2 regions of the Streptomyces sp. NBC_00775 genome follow, and region 1 is predicted to be linked to the other one. Evidence: riboswitches for the same ligand, from Rfam matches in the RefSeq annotation. Region 1 holds a riboswitch; the other holds the start of a gene.
What was found. Region 1 has a riboswitch for cyclic di-AMP ahead of OIC96_RS41875 (C40 family peptidase). Riboswitches for the same ligand answer to the same signal wherever they lie in the genome.
Positions count from the first base shown of each region.

Region 1 (7,387 bases):
TCGATGCCGGGTATGTCGAGCGCCCGGTCGGCCGTCGCCCCGGTGGAGAAGATCACCGCGTCGTAGAAGGCGCGCAGGTCGTCCAGGTTGATGTCGCGGGGGTAGTCGACATTGCCGAAGAGGCGGATCTGCGGCTTGTCGAGCACCTGGTGCAGGGCCGTGACGATGCCCTTGATCCGGGGGTGGTCGGGCGCGACGCCGTAGCGGATCAGTCCGAAGGGGGCCGGCATCCGCTCGAAGAGGTCGATGGAGACGCCTGGCTCGACGGCCACTGCGGACTTCAGCAACGCGTCGGCGGCGTAGATCCCGGCGGGGCCGGCTCCGACAATGGCTACCCGCAGGGGGCGAGGCATGATCAGGTTCCCTTCGAGCGATGATCAGGAGTACTCGCCGGGAAGCCTAAACTAAGGCAATCCTAAGTCAGTAGCCGGGCTGGATCTATGACCTCATAAGCCTGACTTATGAGGTTCTGGCGCACACCCCCACTCCTCACACACCCCCGACAGCGGGTGTGTGAGGCACGTAACCGCTGATGATCATCTCGTGTGACGCGCACGTAATGGGCATTTCGTACGGTCGGGTGGACGCATCCAGTGACGAGAGGGATCGCCCGTGACCACGACCGCGACGCAGGTGCGCACGGTCTGCTCGTACTGCGGTGTCGGCTGCGGCATGGTGCTCGACATCGGTATGGGGCCCGATGGGCGGCGTACGGTCCTCAAGGCGTCCGGCGACAAGGCGCACCCCGCGAACTTCGGCCGGCTGTGCACCAAGGGCGCCACCACGGCGGAGATGCTGGCCGCCCCCGGACGGCTGACCACGGCGCTCGTACGGGAGCGGCGTGAGGAGGAGCCGGCGCCCGTCGGTGTGGACGCGGCGATCAGGGAGACGGCGCGGCGGCTGCGGGCGGTCGTCGACGAGCACGGTCCGGACGCGCTCGCGTTCTATGTGTCCGGGCAGATGAGCCTTGAGGCGCAGTATCTGGCGAACAAGCTGGCCAAGGGCTTCGTGCGCACCAATCAGATCGAGTCGAACTCACGGCTGTGCATGGCCAGCGCGGGCACCGGCTACAAACTCTCGCTCGGCGCGGACGGTCCGCCCGGCTCGTACCAGGATTTCGAACGCGCGGACGTCTTCTTCGTCATCGGCTCCAACATGGCCGACTGCCACCCCATCCTCTTCCTGCGGATGATGGACCGGGTCAAGAAGGCCGGGGCCAAACTGATCGTCGTCGACCCGCGGCGCAGCGCCACCGCCGACAAGGCCGATCTGTTCCTGCAGATCCGGCCCGGCACCGACCTGGCGCTCCTCAACGGCCTGCTGCGTCTGCTGTACGAGAACGGGCACACGGACGCGGAGTTCATCGCCGCGCACACCGAGGGCTGGGAGGCGCTGCCGGAGTTCCTCGCCGACTACCCGCCGGACACGGTCAGCGAGATCACCGGCATCCCGGAGCGGGACATCCGCGAGGCGGCACGGCTCATCGGCGAGGCCGGGGAGTGGATGAGCTGCTGGACCATGGGTCTGAACCAGTCCACCCACGGCACCTGGAACACCAACGCCCTGGTCAACCTCCATCTGGCCACCGGCGCGATCTGCCGCCCGGGCAGCGGCCCGTTCTCCCTGACCGGCCAGCCCAACGCCATGGGCGGCCGCGAGATGGGCTACATGGGACCGGGTCTCCCCGGCCAGCGCTCGGTGCTGGTGGACGAGGAGCGGGCGTTCACCGAGGAGCTGTGGGGGCTGCCTCCGGGCTCGATCCGAAAGGACGGCGTCGGCCAGGGCACGGTGGAGATGTTCCAGCGGATGACCGACGGCCACATCAAGGCCTGCTGGATCATCTGCACCAACCCCGTCGCCTCGGTCGCCAACCGCAAGACCGTGATCGAAGGCCTGGAGGCGGCCGAATTCGTCGTCACCCAGGACGTGTTCGCCGACACCGAGACCAACGCGTACGCCGATGTGATCCTGCCCGGAGCGCTGTGGACCGAGACCGAGGGCGTCCTCATCAACAGCGAGCGCAACCTCACCCTCGCCCGGCCCGCGGTGGAGCCGCCCGGCGAAGCCATGGCGGACTGGCGGATCATCGCGGCTGTCGCGCGCGAGATGGGGTACGAGAAGGGCTTCTCCTACGACAGCGCGGAGGAGGTCTTCGAGGAGATCAAGCGCGCCTGGAACCCGAAGACCGGCTACGACCTGCGCGGGGTGTCCTACGAGCGGCTGCGCTCCACCTCCGTGCAGTGGCCCGCGGCGTCCGACGACGGGCCCGACCGCAACCCGGTCAGGTACGTCGCCGAGGACGGCCGCCTGTTCTTTCCCACGCCGAGCGGCCGAGCCGTCTTCCACGCCCGCCCGCACCTTCCGGCGGCCGAGATGCCGGACGACGACTACCCGTTCGTACTGAACACCGGGCGGGTGCAGCATCAGTGGCACACCCTCACGAAGACGGGCAAGGTCGCCAAGCTCAACAAGCTGAATCCGGGCCCGTTCGTGGAACTGCACCCGGACGACGCCCAGGTGCTGGACATCCGCGACGGTGACTCGGTGGAGGTCGCCTCCCGGCGCGGCCGGGCCGTGCTCCCCGCGGTGGTGACGGACCGGGTCCGGCCGGGAAACTGTTTCGCCCCGTTCCACTGGAACGACCTGTTCGGCGAGTATCTGAGCGTCAACGCCGTGACCAGCGATGCCGTCGACCCGCTCTCGTTCCAGCCCGAGTTCAAGGTGTGCGCGGTGTCGCTGGCGAAGGTGGCCACGCGGGCCGCCGTGCCGGCCGAGGTGCCCGCGCGGGCCGACGTGCCCGTCCCGGTTACGGTCCCCGTTACCGCGCCCGGCGCCGTGGTGCCGAGCGCGGCGGCCATCGCCTTCGGCCTGGACCCCGCCCCGCCGCCGCCCGTGCTGAGCGAGACCGAGCGCACCTATCTGGTCGGATTCCTCGCCGGTATCGACGCGGGCGCCCCCGGCGTGCCGGTGCTCCCGCCGACGGCGCCGTTCAGCCCCGGCCACGCTCTGTGGGTCAACGGCGTGCTGGCCGGCATGTACTCCCGCGCCGAGCCCGCCGCGGTCTCCGTGCCCCGCACGTCCGTCGCCGAGGGACGCGAGATCGTCGTCCTGTGGGCGTCGCAGACCGGCAACGCCGAGGAGTTCGCGGCGGCCACCGCCGAGCGGCTCGCCTCGGCCGGACACCGGGCCAGCCTCGTCGGCATGGACGACGCCGATCTCGCCGCGCTGCCGCCTGCCGCCGGTCTGCTCCTGATCACCAGCACCTTCGGCGACGGAGACGCCCCCGACAACGGCTCCTCCTTCTGGGACTCCCTGGCCTCGCACGACACCCCGAGCCTTGCCGGCAGGCAGTACGCGGTCCTCGCCTTCGGCGACTCCTCCTACGCCGACTTCTGCGGGCACGGCCGCCGCCTGGACCAGCGTCTGGACGAGCTGGGCGCGGTGCGTCTGGCGCCCCGCACGGACTGCGAACCGGACTACGAGCCTTCGGCGCGGGCCTGGCTGGACCAGGTCCTCACCGCGCTGACCCCCGCCCCCGTGGCGGCGCCGGCACTCGCCCCCGCGCCCTCCCGGAGTTCACGGAAGCCCGCCCCGGTCACCGCACGCCTCACCGGCAACCGGCTGCTGAGCCGGCCGGGGGCGGGCAAAGAGGTACGGCGCTTCACCTTCGACACCCGCGACAGCGACGTACCGCTGACGTACGAGGCCGGTGACGCACTCGGCATACGTCCCGTCAACCACCCCGAGCTGGTGGGCGAGTTGCTGGCCGTCACCGGCCTCGACCCGGCCGCCACCGTGGAGGTCGCGGGTGTCGGTGAGGTCGCTCTGCGCCAAGCCCTGAGCGAGCACCTGGACATCACCCGCGTCACCCCCGACGTGCTGCGCTTCATCAGCGAACGCGTCCATGACCCGCGCGAGTTGAAGAAGCTGCTGCGTCCCGACAACAAGGACGAACTCGCGAAGTGGTGCTGGGGCCGGCAGACCGTCGACGTCCTCACCGAGCTTCCGGTGCGGGCCACCGCGCAGGAATGGACGGACGCGCTCAAGCGACTGCAACCGCGGCTGTACTCCATCTCGTCCAGCCCGCTCACCGATCCCCACCTGGTCTCGCTGACGGTGTCCGTCGTCCGCTGGGAGAGCCTGCACGGCCGCCTCCGTCAGGGCGTGTGCTCCCCGTTCCTCGCGGACGCCGAACCGGACAGCCCGGTACCGGTCTTCGTCCAGCGGTCCCCGCACTTCCGGCCACCCGCCGACCCCACCACGCCGATGGTGATGGTGGGCCCCGGCACCGGGGTCGCCCCCTTCATGGGCTTCCTCGACGAGCGACGCGCGCTCGGCCACCACGGCCCCAACTGGCTGTTCTTCGGTGAACAGCACCGCGCCACCGACCACTACTACGAGGACGAACTCACCGCCCACCTCACCCACGGCACCCTCTCTCGCCTGGACACGGCCTTCTCCCGCGACCGGCGCACCAAGGTGTACGTCCAGGACCGCATGCGCGAGCACGGCCCCCAACTGTGGTCCTGGCTCCAGGACGGCGCCCACTTCTATGTCTGCGGTGACGCCTCCCGTATGGCCAAGGACGTCGACCGGGCGCTGCGCGACATCGCCGTCGTGCACGGCGGTCTGGACGAGGACGGCGCCGCCGCGTTCGTCAAGCAGCTCGCGGCCGACAAACGCTACGTCCGCGATGTCTACTGAGGCAGCCAGTACGACGAAGGTCACAAATACATATCGGACACTTCGCGCTTCAATCTTCACGCGAGCCACACAAATTGGCTAGGTTGGCGACAGGCAACACGACTCCCTCCGGCGAACCTCGCCGGGTCGCGCGGCCTCCGCCGAGTCCGGTGCGCCTCCGTGGCAGCCGGAGCCGGGGACCCAACCGAACTTGGGGTGAATCGGCCCAACTGCCCAGCAGGGCAAGGGCCGTAGGGCATACCTTCCGGAACCGTCCGCCCGAACCCGACAGCTAACTCGGTAGGCGGAACACGGAAGGAGCGCGTCTCCCATGGCGCCGGAACAAGCCACATCCCGCGCGGCGGACGGGCCTAGCCAAGAAGAGGTCCGGCAGCGGATCAGCGCCCTCTACGACCAGGCCGAGACCGCCACCGGCAACTACAACGCGACCCGTGCGACGTCCACGGGGACGTGGGGGCGCGTCAACCCGGCGGCGGACAACGGGCGCAGGCGCACCGATCCCGCCGTCGACGACGTGACCAGGCAGTGGTTCGACGTGGCGCGCACGCGGCTGGGTCCCACCGTGCCGGCCAGGCTCCCGGCCGACAGAATGCCGGCCCGCCCGGCGGAACGCCCGCAGAACGGACCCACCGACCGTGGGCGGCAGGCGGCCGGCCGACCCGTCCCGGAACTGACCGCCGGCCCCGTCCCGGAACTGACCGCCGGGCCCGTCCCGGAACTGACCGCCGGTCCCGCCGCCGCGAGGGCCGCCGGTCCTGTGGCGGAGTTGACCGCCAGGGCCGTCCCCGCGCTGCCGGCCGCACCGGAGACACGGCAGGAAGTCACCAAGGCCCTGCCCGCACCGGCCATCGAGCCCCGGCAGCCCTCGCTGAAGACCTCCAAGGAGCAGATCCAGCAGAAGCTCGCCAAGGCCCGCGACCTGCTCACCCGGCACATCGCCGCACAGCGGAGCACGCCCATCGCCGCGATCGCCTCCCGGCCGGCCGAGGACGCGTGGCCCACCTCCGAGGCATGGGCCGGCCGCCAGGCCACGGAGGAATGGCAGACACCGCAATCGGCCGCCCTCGGCACCGACACATCCCTCGCCGGGGGCATGCTGCTCGACACGAGCATGCCGTTCGGCGCGGACAGCGCACCGGACTCCGAGTACGGCAGGAAGGCCGCGAGGGCACTGGCCTTCGCCCGTGAACAGATCGGCAGACCGTGCGTCTGGGGCGCCACCGGACCGGGCTCGTACGACTGTTCCAGCCTGACCCAGGCCGCCTGGAAGACCGCCGGAGTCGCACTCCCGCGCACCGCGTACGAGCAGGCGGTCACCGGCACGGCGATCCCCTTCGCCAGCATCCGACCCGGCGACCTGATCTTCTTCTACGGCGACGTCAGCCACGTCGGCCTCTACATCGGCGACGGCATGATGATCCACGCGCCGAGCCAGGGGGGCTACCTTCGCGAGGAGTCGATCTTCTTCGCCGGAGAGTCGGCGATCCACGGCGCGGCACGGCCCGCCTGAAGCCCGGCAACGGGGCAGCGGGGTTCCACGGCTCTGGGGCCCGCTATCCCCCGAGGTCGAGGCGTCCGACGTGGGCGATGTTCTCCCGGTCGTCGGCGTCCTCGCTGGCCCGGGCGGCGAACCAGGCGTCAAGGATCTCCTTGAGCAGCGGCTCGGACGTCAGCCGCAGACTGAGCGCCAGCACATTGGCGTCGTTCCAGCGGCGGGCGCCGTCCGCCGTGTACGCGTCCGTGCACAGGGCCGCTCGTACCCCTGGCACCTTGTTCGCGGCGATCGACGCGCCGGTGCCGGTCCAGCAGCACACGATCGCCTGGTCCGACGTCCCGGCGGCGACCTCCCGGGCCGCCGCCTCCGAGCATGCCGCCCACCGCGGGTCGTCCCCGGGGCGCAGCGCCCCATGCGTCCGCACCTCGTGGCCACGGCTGCGCAGCTCCGCGACAAGGGAGCGGGCCACGGGTTCGTCCATGTCCGAGGAAACGGAGATCCGCATGTCTGGGAGACTACCCAGCGGTTGGGCTCGCGTCCTGCGAGTGTGCGACGGGGGCGCGTACGTCAGCGGGTGGTGAGCACCATCCGGAAGCGGGCCGTGCCGGAGAGCATCTTCTGATACGCCTCGTCGGCCTGGTCCAGCGGGACGGTCTCGACGGTCGGGCGGATGCCGTGCAGGGCGCTGAACGCCATGGTGTCCTGCACATCCTGCGCGGTGCCCGACGGGTGGCCGCGGACGACCTTGCCGCTCATGAGCAGCTGGAGCGGGCTGATCCCCAGTGGCTCGGGAGCCACCCCGATGACCACCAGCTCACCACGGTGCGACAGCCCGTCCATGGTCGCCGTGATGGCATCGGAACTGCCGGCGGTGGCCAGCACGACCTTGACACCGCCGAGAGACCGCAGGGCGTCCGCGACGGCGGTGTCTCCCGTGCTGTCGATGTAGTGGTGAGCGCCGAGTTGCTTGGCGAAGTCGGCCTTGCCGGCTCCCCGGGCGATCGCCACCGTCTCGAAGCCCATGGCGACCGCGTACTGCACGCCCAGGTGGCCGAGTCCGCCGATGCCGAGTACGGCGACCCGATCGCCCGGCTGGGCGGAGCTGCGCCGCAGCCCGTTGAACGTGGTCACACCCGCGCAGGCCATGGGCCCCGCGTCGCTCGCCGTCAGCGCGTCGGGAATCCGGGC
Region 1 covers NZ_CP108938.1:9,410,592-9,417,978, reverse strand. Annotated here, with positions in the region: gene OIC96_RS41885 (FAD-dependent oxidoreductase) at 1-353, opposite strand, end outside; gene OIC96_RS41880 (molybdopterin-dependent oxidoreductase) at 673-4,704, shown strand; cyclic di-AMP (ydaO/yuaA leader) riboswitch at 4,833-5,005, shown strand; gene OIC96_RS41875 (C40 family peptidase) at 5,015-6,214, shown strand; gene OIC96_RS41870 (RpiB/LacA/LacB family sugar-phosphate isomerase) at 6,258-6,704, opposite strand; gene OIC96_RS41865 (alcohol dehydrogenase) at 6,767-7,387, opposite strand, start outside.

Region 2 (7,387 bases), 3.7 Mb from region 1:
TGTCCCCGCTACTGAAGGCCAAGGGCCGGAACTCGGATTCACGAGTTCCGGCCCTTGGTGTATGAGGACCCGCGTCCCGCGTCCCGCGTCCCACATCCCCCGGTCGGGCCACACCGCTCGCCCCCGCCCCCCACTCCATGAACCCTGAACGAGTGGGGCAGCAAGCGGACGGCCAGCGGACCGACAGCCCCGTACCCGTACCCGTATCCGATGCCGTCCCGGGAGCCACCCCCGTCCCGACGGACCCGTCCCGCCGCAGGATCTCGTACGCACGGGCCTTCGTCCGGACACTCCCCGCACTGCTCATCGCCGTCGGAGCCGTCTACGACTACGTCACCCCGTCGGACTTCACCGCGGCCCCCCTCTTCACCGCCGCCCCCCTCGTGGCCGCGCCTCTGTACTCACTGCTGGGCACCGTCCTCACCGGCATCCTCACCCTCGCCGCCGTCCTCGCGGTCCACCTCAAGCTCGACATCGTCCTGAACGTCGACTCGGTCACCGAAGCGGCCACCGTGGCCACGGCCGCCGTCCTGGCCGTGCTCATCAACATCCTCGTCCGCCGCAGCGACGAACGGCTCGCCTCGGTCCGGGAGATCGCCGAGTCCGTGCAGCGCGCGGTGCTGCCGGAGCCCGAGGAGCGGATCGGCGGCCTGGAGGTCGCGGCGCGGTACGAGGCGGCGCAGGCGGACGCGTTCATCGGCGGCGACCTGTACGCGGTGCAGGACTCCCCGCACGGCGTACGGCTGGTGGTGGGCGACGTACGCGGGAAGGGGATGGGCGCGGTGGCCGCCGTAGCGGTGGTGATCGGGGCGTTCCGGGAGGCGGCCGAGCAGGAGGCGACGCTGGAGGCGGTCGCCTGCCGTCTTGAGCGGGCGCTGGCCCGCGAGGGGACCCGGCGGGACGGCCTGGACGTCTTCGAGGGGTTCACGACGGCCGTACTCGCGGAGATCCCGCACGACGCGGACGTCGTACGGATCGTCAACCGCGGCCATCCCCCGCCGCTGCTCCTGCACGCGGACGGCACGCTCGTCGCGCTCGCCGCCGAGGATCCCGCGCTGCCGCTCGGCATGGGCGAGTTGGGCACCTGGCCCGACCGGGCGACGGCGGCCGTATTCCCGAGGGGAGCCACGCTGCTCCTCCACACCGATGGCCTGTCCGAGTCCCGCGACAAGCGCGGGGAGTTCTACGATCCCGCCCCGCGTCTCGTCGGCCGCGCCTTCCCCGGGCCCGACGCCCTGCTGACCGCCCTCGCCGAGGAGGTCCGCCGGCACACGGGCGGCGCCCTGACGGACGACATGGCGCTGCTCGCCGTACGGCGTCCGGGGGAGGCGGCCGAGGGGCTTTCTTGATCGTTGTCACGAGGGGTGATCGGGCAGTGCCCCTCCGCATAACAACTGACACACCGTCAACTGAATCGACGTTTATGGAACGTGGCCAACTCGCCCGGTTTACGCCGGTGGTGACCCCAAAGTCCTGGCCAAAAGCGTTAACGATCAGTCCGAACAGCTTGGAATCCGGTACCCGGGTCTATTAACGTTCGATAACGCAGCGCGGTCGTCCCAGCCGTCACAAGAGATGGCTCCGTGCGCACGCGCCGAATCCCGCAAGGGAACCGGGGAACCACCAACTTGGGGTGAATCGAGCGTATTCCGTCGTGGGAACACGACAGGTATACGCGCGTAGGAGACCTTCCTGCTCCGAACCCGTCAGCTAACCCGGTAGGCGAGAAGGAAGGAAAGGAGTGCGCCCACGTGGCGTCCAACCGGCCTGCCCAGCCAACCTCGTTCGCGCCGAACGACACACAGCCCTTCGGCTACGCCTACGGCAACGACGAGGGGCCTTGGGAGGAGTGGAACCCCACTGAGGATTCCGTCCGTCCCGTTCGCGGCCGGCACCGCGTCAGCAAGCAGCGCGGTGGGGGACTCGCCCGCAGCTCCACGGTTCTCGGCGTCGGCGTCATAGCCGCCGTGGGCGCGGGTGGCATGGCCACCGCGGCGCCCGGCAAGCCGCCGGTGTCGATCTCGCTGCCCGACCTGTCGTCGGTCACCGACTCGGCCAAGGCCCTGATATCCGACGGCGATTCCGCTACGCCCAAGGGCTCTTCCACCCCGCTCACCAGCGCCGGCCTGACCAGCGCCGACACCGCGCAGGGCAGCACCGACGCGGGTGAGGCGCTGCGCGCCCGCATCATCCAGCAGGCCGAGTCGCAGCAGGACCAGGTCGACAGCGCGGCCCAGCAGGCCGCCGAGGCCGCCGCCGCGAAGCAGGCCGTCGCGCTCGCCGCCAAGCAGCAGGACGACGCCGAGGCCAAGGCCGCCGCCGCCAAGAAGAAGGCGGACGAGGAAGCCAAGCAGGCCGCCGAGGCCAAGCGTCTCGCCGAGCTCGCCAAGAGCTACTCGCTGCCCACCTCCTCGTACACGCTGACCGGGCGCTTCGGCGACGCCGGCTCCATGTGGTCCTCCGGCTACCACACCGGCCTCGACTTCGCCGCGCCCACCGGCACGCTGATCAAGGCGATCCACAGCGGCACCGTCACCGAGGCGGGCTGGGCGGGCGCGTACGGCTACCGCACGATCCTCACCCTCGACGACGGTACGGAGCTGTGGTTCTGCCACCAGTCGTCGATCAGCGTCAGCGTGGGGCAGAAGGTCGCCACGGGTGACGTCATCGGGCGCGTGGGCGCGACGGGCAATGTCACCGGGCCGCACCTGCACCTGGAGGTCCACCTCAACGGCGCCGCCACCGCGGTCGACCCGATGGCGTGGCTGCGCAGCAAGGGCCTCAACCCCTGAGATCGGCTTCTCCGGACCCTGAGACCGGCTTCGCCACCACTGAGGCCGGCTTCTCCAACACCTGAGATCGGCTTCTCCACCACCTGAGGCCGGCGTAGTTCTCTCCTGATTCCCGGCGGTCCTGACGACAACCCCCCGACGTCAGGGCTGCCGGTCCGGTCCGATCCGGTCTGTGCGGAATACAGCCATCCGGTGCGGGCGTTGAAGCTGATCATGACTTCTCTCCGCAAGCTTGGCTCGTCCGACCTCGAGGTCTTCCCGCTCTCTCTCGGCGGCAACGTCTTCGGCTGGACCGCCGACGAGGCGCAGTCCTTCGCCGTGCTCGACGCGTACGCGGCCGCCGGCGGCAACTTCGTGGACACCGCCGACTCGTACTCGTCGTGGGCCGAGGGCAACAAGGGCGGCGAGTCCGAGACCATCATCGGCAAGTGGCTCAAGGCGCGCGGGAACCGCTCCGACGTCGTGGTCGCCACCAAGGTCAGCCAGCACCCCGAGTTCCCGGGGCTGTCCGGCGCCAACATCAAGGCCGCGGCCGAGGCGTCCCTGCGCCGCCTGGACACCGACCACATCGACCTCTACTACACGCACTTCGACCAGCCGGAGGTGCCGGTCGAGGAGATCATCGGTGCGCTCGACGAACTCGTGAAGGCCGGCAAGGTGCGCCACATCGCCGCCTCCAACATCTCGCCCGAGCGGCTCCAGGAGTCCGTGGAGTTCTCCGACCGCGAGGGCCTCGCGCGGTACGTCGCCCTCCAGCCGCACTACAACCTCGTCTCGCGCGACACCTACGAGGGCCCGCTCCAGGAGGTCGCCTCCCGCACCGGCCTCGCCGCCGTCCCGTACTTCGCGCTCGCCTCCGGCTTCCTCACCGGCAAGTACCGCCCGGGCGCGACGGTCGACTCGCCTCGCTCCGCGGGCGCGGGCCGTCACCTCGACTCCGAGCGTGGTGTCCGGGTCCTGACAGCCCTCGACGAGGTCGCCCAGGCCCACGAGGTCCCGGTGGCCACGGTCGCCCTGGCGTGGCTGGCCGCTCAGCCGACGGTCGCGGCGCCGATCGCTTCGGCTCGGACGGTGGAGCAGCTGCCGGCGCTGCTGGGGGTGGCGGACCTGGTCCTGACGGACGGCGACCTCGGGAAGCTGACGGAGGCCTCGGCGTAACCCCCGGCTTTTCCATCCCTGGGGGCTGCGCCCCCAGACCCCCGCTTAAAAGATTGCGCAGTTCCCCGCGCCCCTTTTAGGGGCGCGGGGAACTGCGCGAGTAACCCCCACCGGCCCGCAGACGAAACACAACCCCCGGCGTCGAAGGGGCGCAGCCCCTGGGGGATGGGACGGGCAGGGGCGGCGGGGGCGAGAACCCTACGAGCGGTAGGGGTTGTACGCGGGATACGGGGTCGCAGGTCCGTAGGGCTGGGTGTAGGGCTGGCCGTAGGTGTACGCGTAGCCGTGTACGGGCCACGGCGGGGGCACCGGGACCACCGGAGCCGTCGCCCGGGCCGCGTACGCCAGGGCCGGCCGGGCGATGTCCCGGCGGCGCCACAGCTCGTCCAGCAACTCGCGCTCCCGTACGACGAAGTCGGCCCCCGCACGCCCCCGGCGCCCCCGATGACGGAGAAACGCCAACGAGGTCGCGTACGCCTCGTACTCCGCGACCGAGCGCCCCGCGGCCTTCCCGAAGTGATGTCCCGCCCACTCACGGGCGAGCCGCCGCGCCCGCATCGACCCCAGTACGTACGGCTCCGGCGCGGTCAGCCACCCGGCGAGGGCATACGCGGGCAGTTCCGCGCGCACGGTGCGCAGCTCCCGCTGCCGTGACCAGATGGCCAGCCAGGTCAGCAGCCCGAACGCGGGCACCATGAACGCGGCGTACACCGCGAAGAACCCGTACTCCCCGAAGCTCGACGAGCTGTTCCAGGCGGAGTGCATGCCCATGGCGAGCAGCAGCCCGCCCAGCGGCAGCAGTACGCGGCGCAGATGCCGGCGTTCGGCGGACATGGCCGCGATGCCGAAGCCGATGCCGGTCAGCACGGTGAACAGCGGGTGCGCGAAGGGCGACATCACCACGCGGACGAAGAAGGTCGCGGCGGTCACGGACGCGAGCCCGCGCTCGCCGCTGAGCTGGTCGGTGCCGAAGGCGGTGCCGAGGTAGAGGATGTTCTCGGTGAACGCGAAGCCGGTGGCGGTGACCCCGGCTATGACGACACCGTCGACGATGCCGGTGAAGTCCCGTCTGCGGAAGAGGAAGACCAGCAGCACGGCGGCGGCCTTCGCGGACTCCTCGACGATCGGCGCTATGACGGTCGCGCCGAGGGTGTCGGCGCTGGACGGGTCGGCGGTCGCCGTCGCTATCCATCTGGTCGCGAAGCTGTTGGCGACGATCGCTATCAGCGCGGCCGCGCAGGCGCCCCAGGCGAAGGCGAAGAGCAGGTTCCGCCAGGGCCCGGGCTCGACCCGGTCCAGCCACCGGAAGGCGGCGACGAGCAGCGGCACGGGGAACACGGCGAGGCCGAGGCCCACCAGAAAGCCCTCGGTGCCGGTCTGTTCGCGGACGAGGGCCAGGATCACGAGCCCCGATATCGCGAGCAGCGCTATCAGCGCGCCGTAGCGCACCGGCTTCCGCTGCCACCAGCGCGCGTGCCGCAGCGCACCGCCGGCGGGACCGCTGGGGTGCGTCGAGTACGGGGGACAGGTGGCCACGGCATTGACCCTAACGAGACAGGGGCGCAGCCCGCGACGGTGCCTGGTGCCGTGCGCGGGGCTTCAGACGCCGCTGGACTGCTGGTCCTGGTGGTGTACGAGGTGCTGTACGCGCCGGAACAGGAGGTCGTTCACCACATGACCCTTGTCCAGTCCCTGGCCCTCGAAACGGGTCAGCGGCCGGAACTCGGGACGTGGCGCGTAACCGCCGTCGGGCTGGGTGTTCTCGAAGTCCGGGTGCGCACTCAGCACTTCGAGCATCTGTTCGGCGTACGGCTCCCAGTCGGTCGCGCAGTGCACGAGGGCGCCCGGTCTGAGGCGGGTCGCGACGAGGCTGAGGAACTCCGGCTGGATCAGCCGCCGCTTGTGGTGCCGCTTCTTGGGCCAGGGGTCGGGGAAGTACACGCGCAGACCGTTCAGGGACTCCGGCGGGAGCATCTTCGTGAGCAGGATGATCGCGTCGCCGTTGCCGACCCGGATGTTGGACAGTCCGTTCCGGTCGGCGAGATTCAGCAGGTTGCCCTGCCCCGGGGTGTGCACGTCCACCGCGAGGATTCCGGTCTCCGGGTCCTCGGCCGCCATCTGCGCGGTGGCCTCGCCCATGCCGAAGCCGATCTCCAGCACGACGGGGAGGTCGGACCCGAACAGTTCCGCGAGATCGATCGTCCGCTGCCCGTCGATGTCCAGACCCCACTTGGGCCACAGCCGCTGCAACGCATCCGCCTGCCCGGCCGTCACCCGGCTCCGCCGCGGCTGGAAACTCCGGATCCGCCGATCGAAGTGCGACCCCGCGGGGTCGGCCTTCGGCCCGTCCGGGAAACGGGGCTCGCCCTTGGCGCGGGCGTGGTGCGGGGAGCCTTCGGTGGTGGCCGGTGCGGGCTCTTCGGGGGAGTTAAGGGAGTCAGACACAGTGGGGTCGATTTTACGGGGCGGGGAGGGGTGGGACGGGGGGTGCAGGCCCCAAGGGTTTCTCGCCCCCGCCGCCCCTACCCGTCCCATCCCCAGGGGCTCCGCCCCTTCGGCCCCGTGGGTTGTGTGTCGGGTGCGGGTGGGTGGGGGCTGGTGCAAAAGATTGCGCAGTTCCCCGCGCCCCTAAAAGGGGCGCGGGGAACTGCGCAATCTTTTAGGGGGGTCTGGGGGCGCAGCCCCCAGGGATGGGACGGGTAGGGGCGGCGGGGGCGAGAACAACCCCTCACGCCGCCGCCAACGTAGCCAGTGCCCTCCGTGCGACCTCTCTCCCGATCGGCAGCGAAGCCGTAGCCGCAGGGGAGGGAGCGTTCAGTACGTGCACGGTCCGGGGGCCCTCCCGGATCAGGAAGTCGTCCACCAGGGTCCCGTCGCGCAGGACGGCCTGGGCCCGCACCCCGGCAGGGGCGGGGACAAGGTCGTCCGGAGTCACCGCGGGCAGCAACCGCCGCACCGCATCGGTGAATGCCGGCTTCGACAGTGAACGCCGCAGCTCCCCGGCCCCGTACCGCCAGTGCCGCCGGGCTATCCGCCAGGAACCGGGCCAGGCCAGGGTCGCGCCCAGCTCCCGGGGCCGGACGACACCCCACCCGTACCCCTCCCGGGCGAGCGCGGGCACCGCGTTCGGCCCGATGTGGACGTGTCCGTCGATGCCCCGGGTGAGGTGCACTCCGAGGAAGGGGAAGGCCGGGTCGGGCACGGGATAGACCAGTCCGTGCACCAGCTCGGGCCGCGCCAGCGTGTAGTACTCGCCGCGGAAGGGCACGATCCGCATGCCGGGGTCGTCCCCGGCGAGCCGGGCGATCTCGTCGCAGTGCAGCCCCGCGCAATTGACCAGCACGCGCGCGCGGACGACCGCCCCGTCGGCCGTACGGACGGCGGCGCCGACGCCGGGGCGCTGGTCGACGCGGACGACAGCCGTCCCGTACCGGATC
Region 2 covers NZ_CP108938.1:5,693,177-5,700,563, forward strand. Annotated here, with positions in the region: tRNA gene OIC96_RS25380 (tRNA-Met) at 1-11, shown strand, start outside; gene OIC96_RS25385 (PP2C family protein-serine/threonine phosphatase) at 138-1,349, shown strand; cyclic di-AMP (ydaO/yuaA leader) riboswitch at 1,583-1,740, shown strand; gene OIC96_RS25390 (M23 family metallopeptidase) at 1,752-2,792, shown strand; gene OIC96_RS25395 (aldo/keto reductase) at 3,006-3,950, shown strand; gene OIC96_RS25400 (PrsW family intramembrane metalloprotease) at 4,149-5,486, opposite strand; gene trmB (tRNA (guanosine(46)-N7)-methyltransferase TrmB) at 5,550-6,395, opposite strand; gene lhgO (L-2-hydroxyglutarate oxidase) at 6,679-7,387, opposite strand, start outside.
Region 2: it holds a riboswitch for cyclic di-AMP, as region 1 does, so the genes downstream of both, OIC96_RS25390 (M23 family metallopeptidase) here and OIC96_RS41875 (C40 family peptidase) in region 1, are expected to answer to the same signal.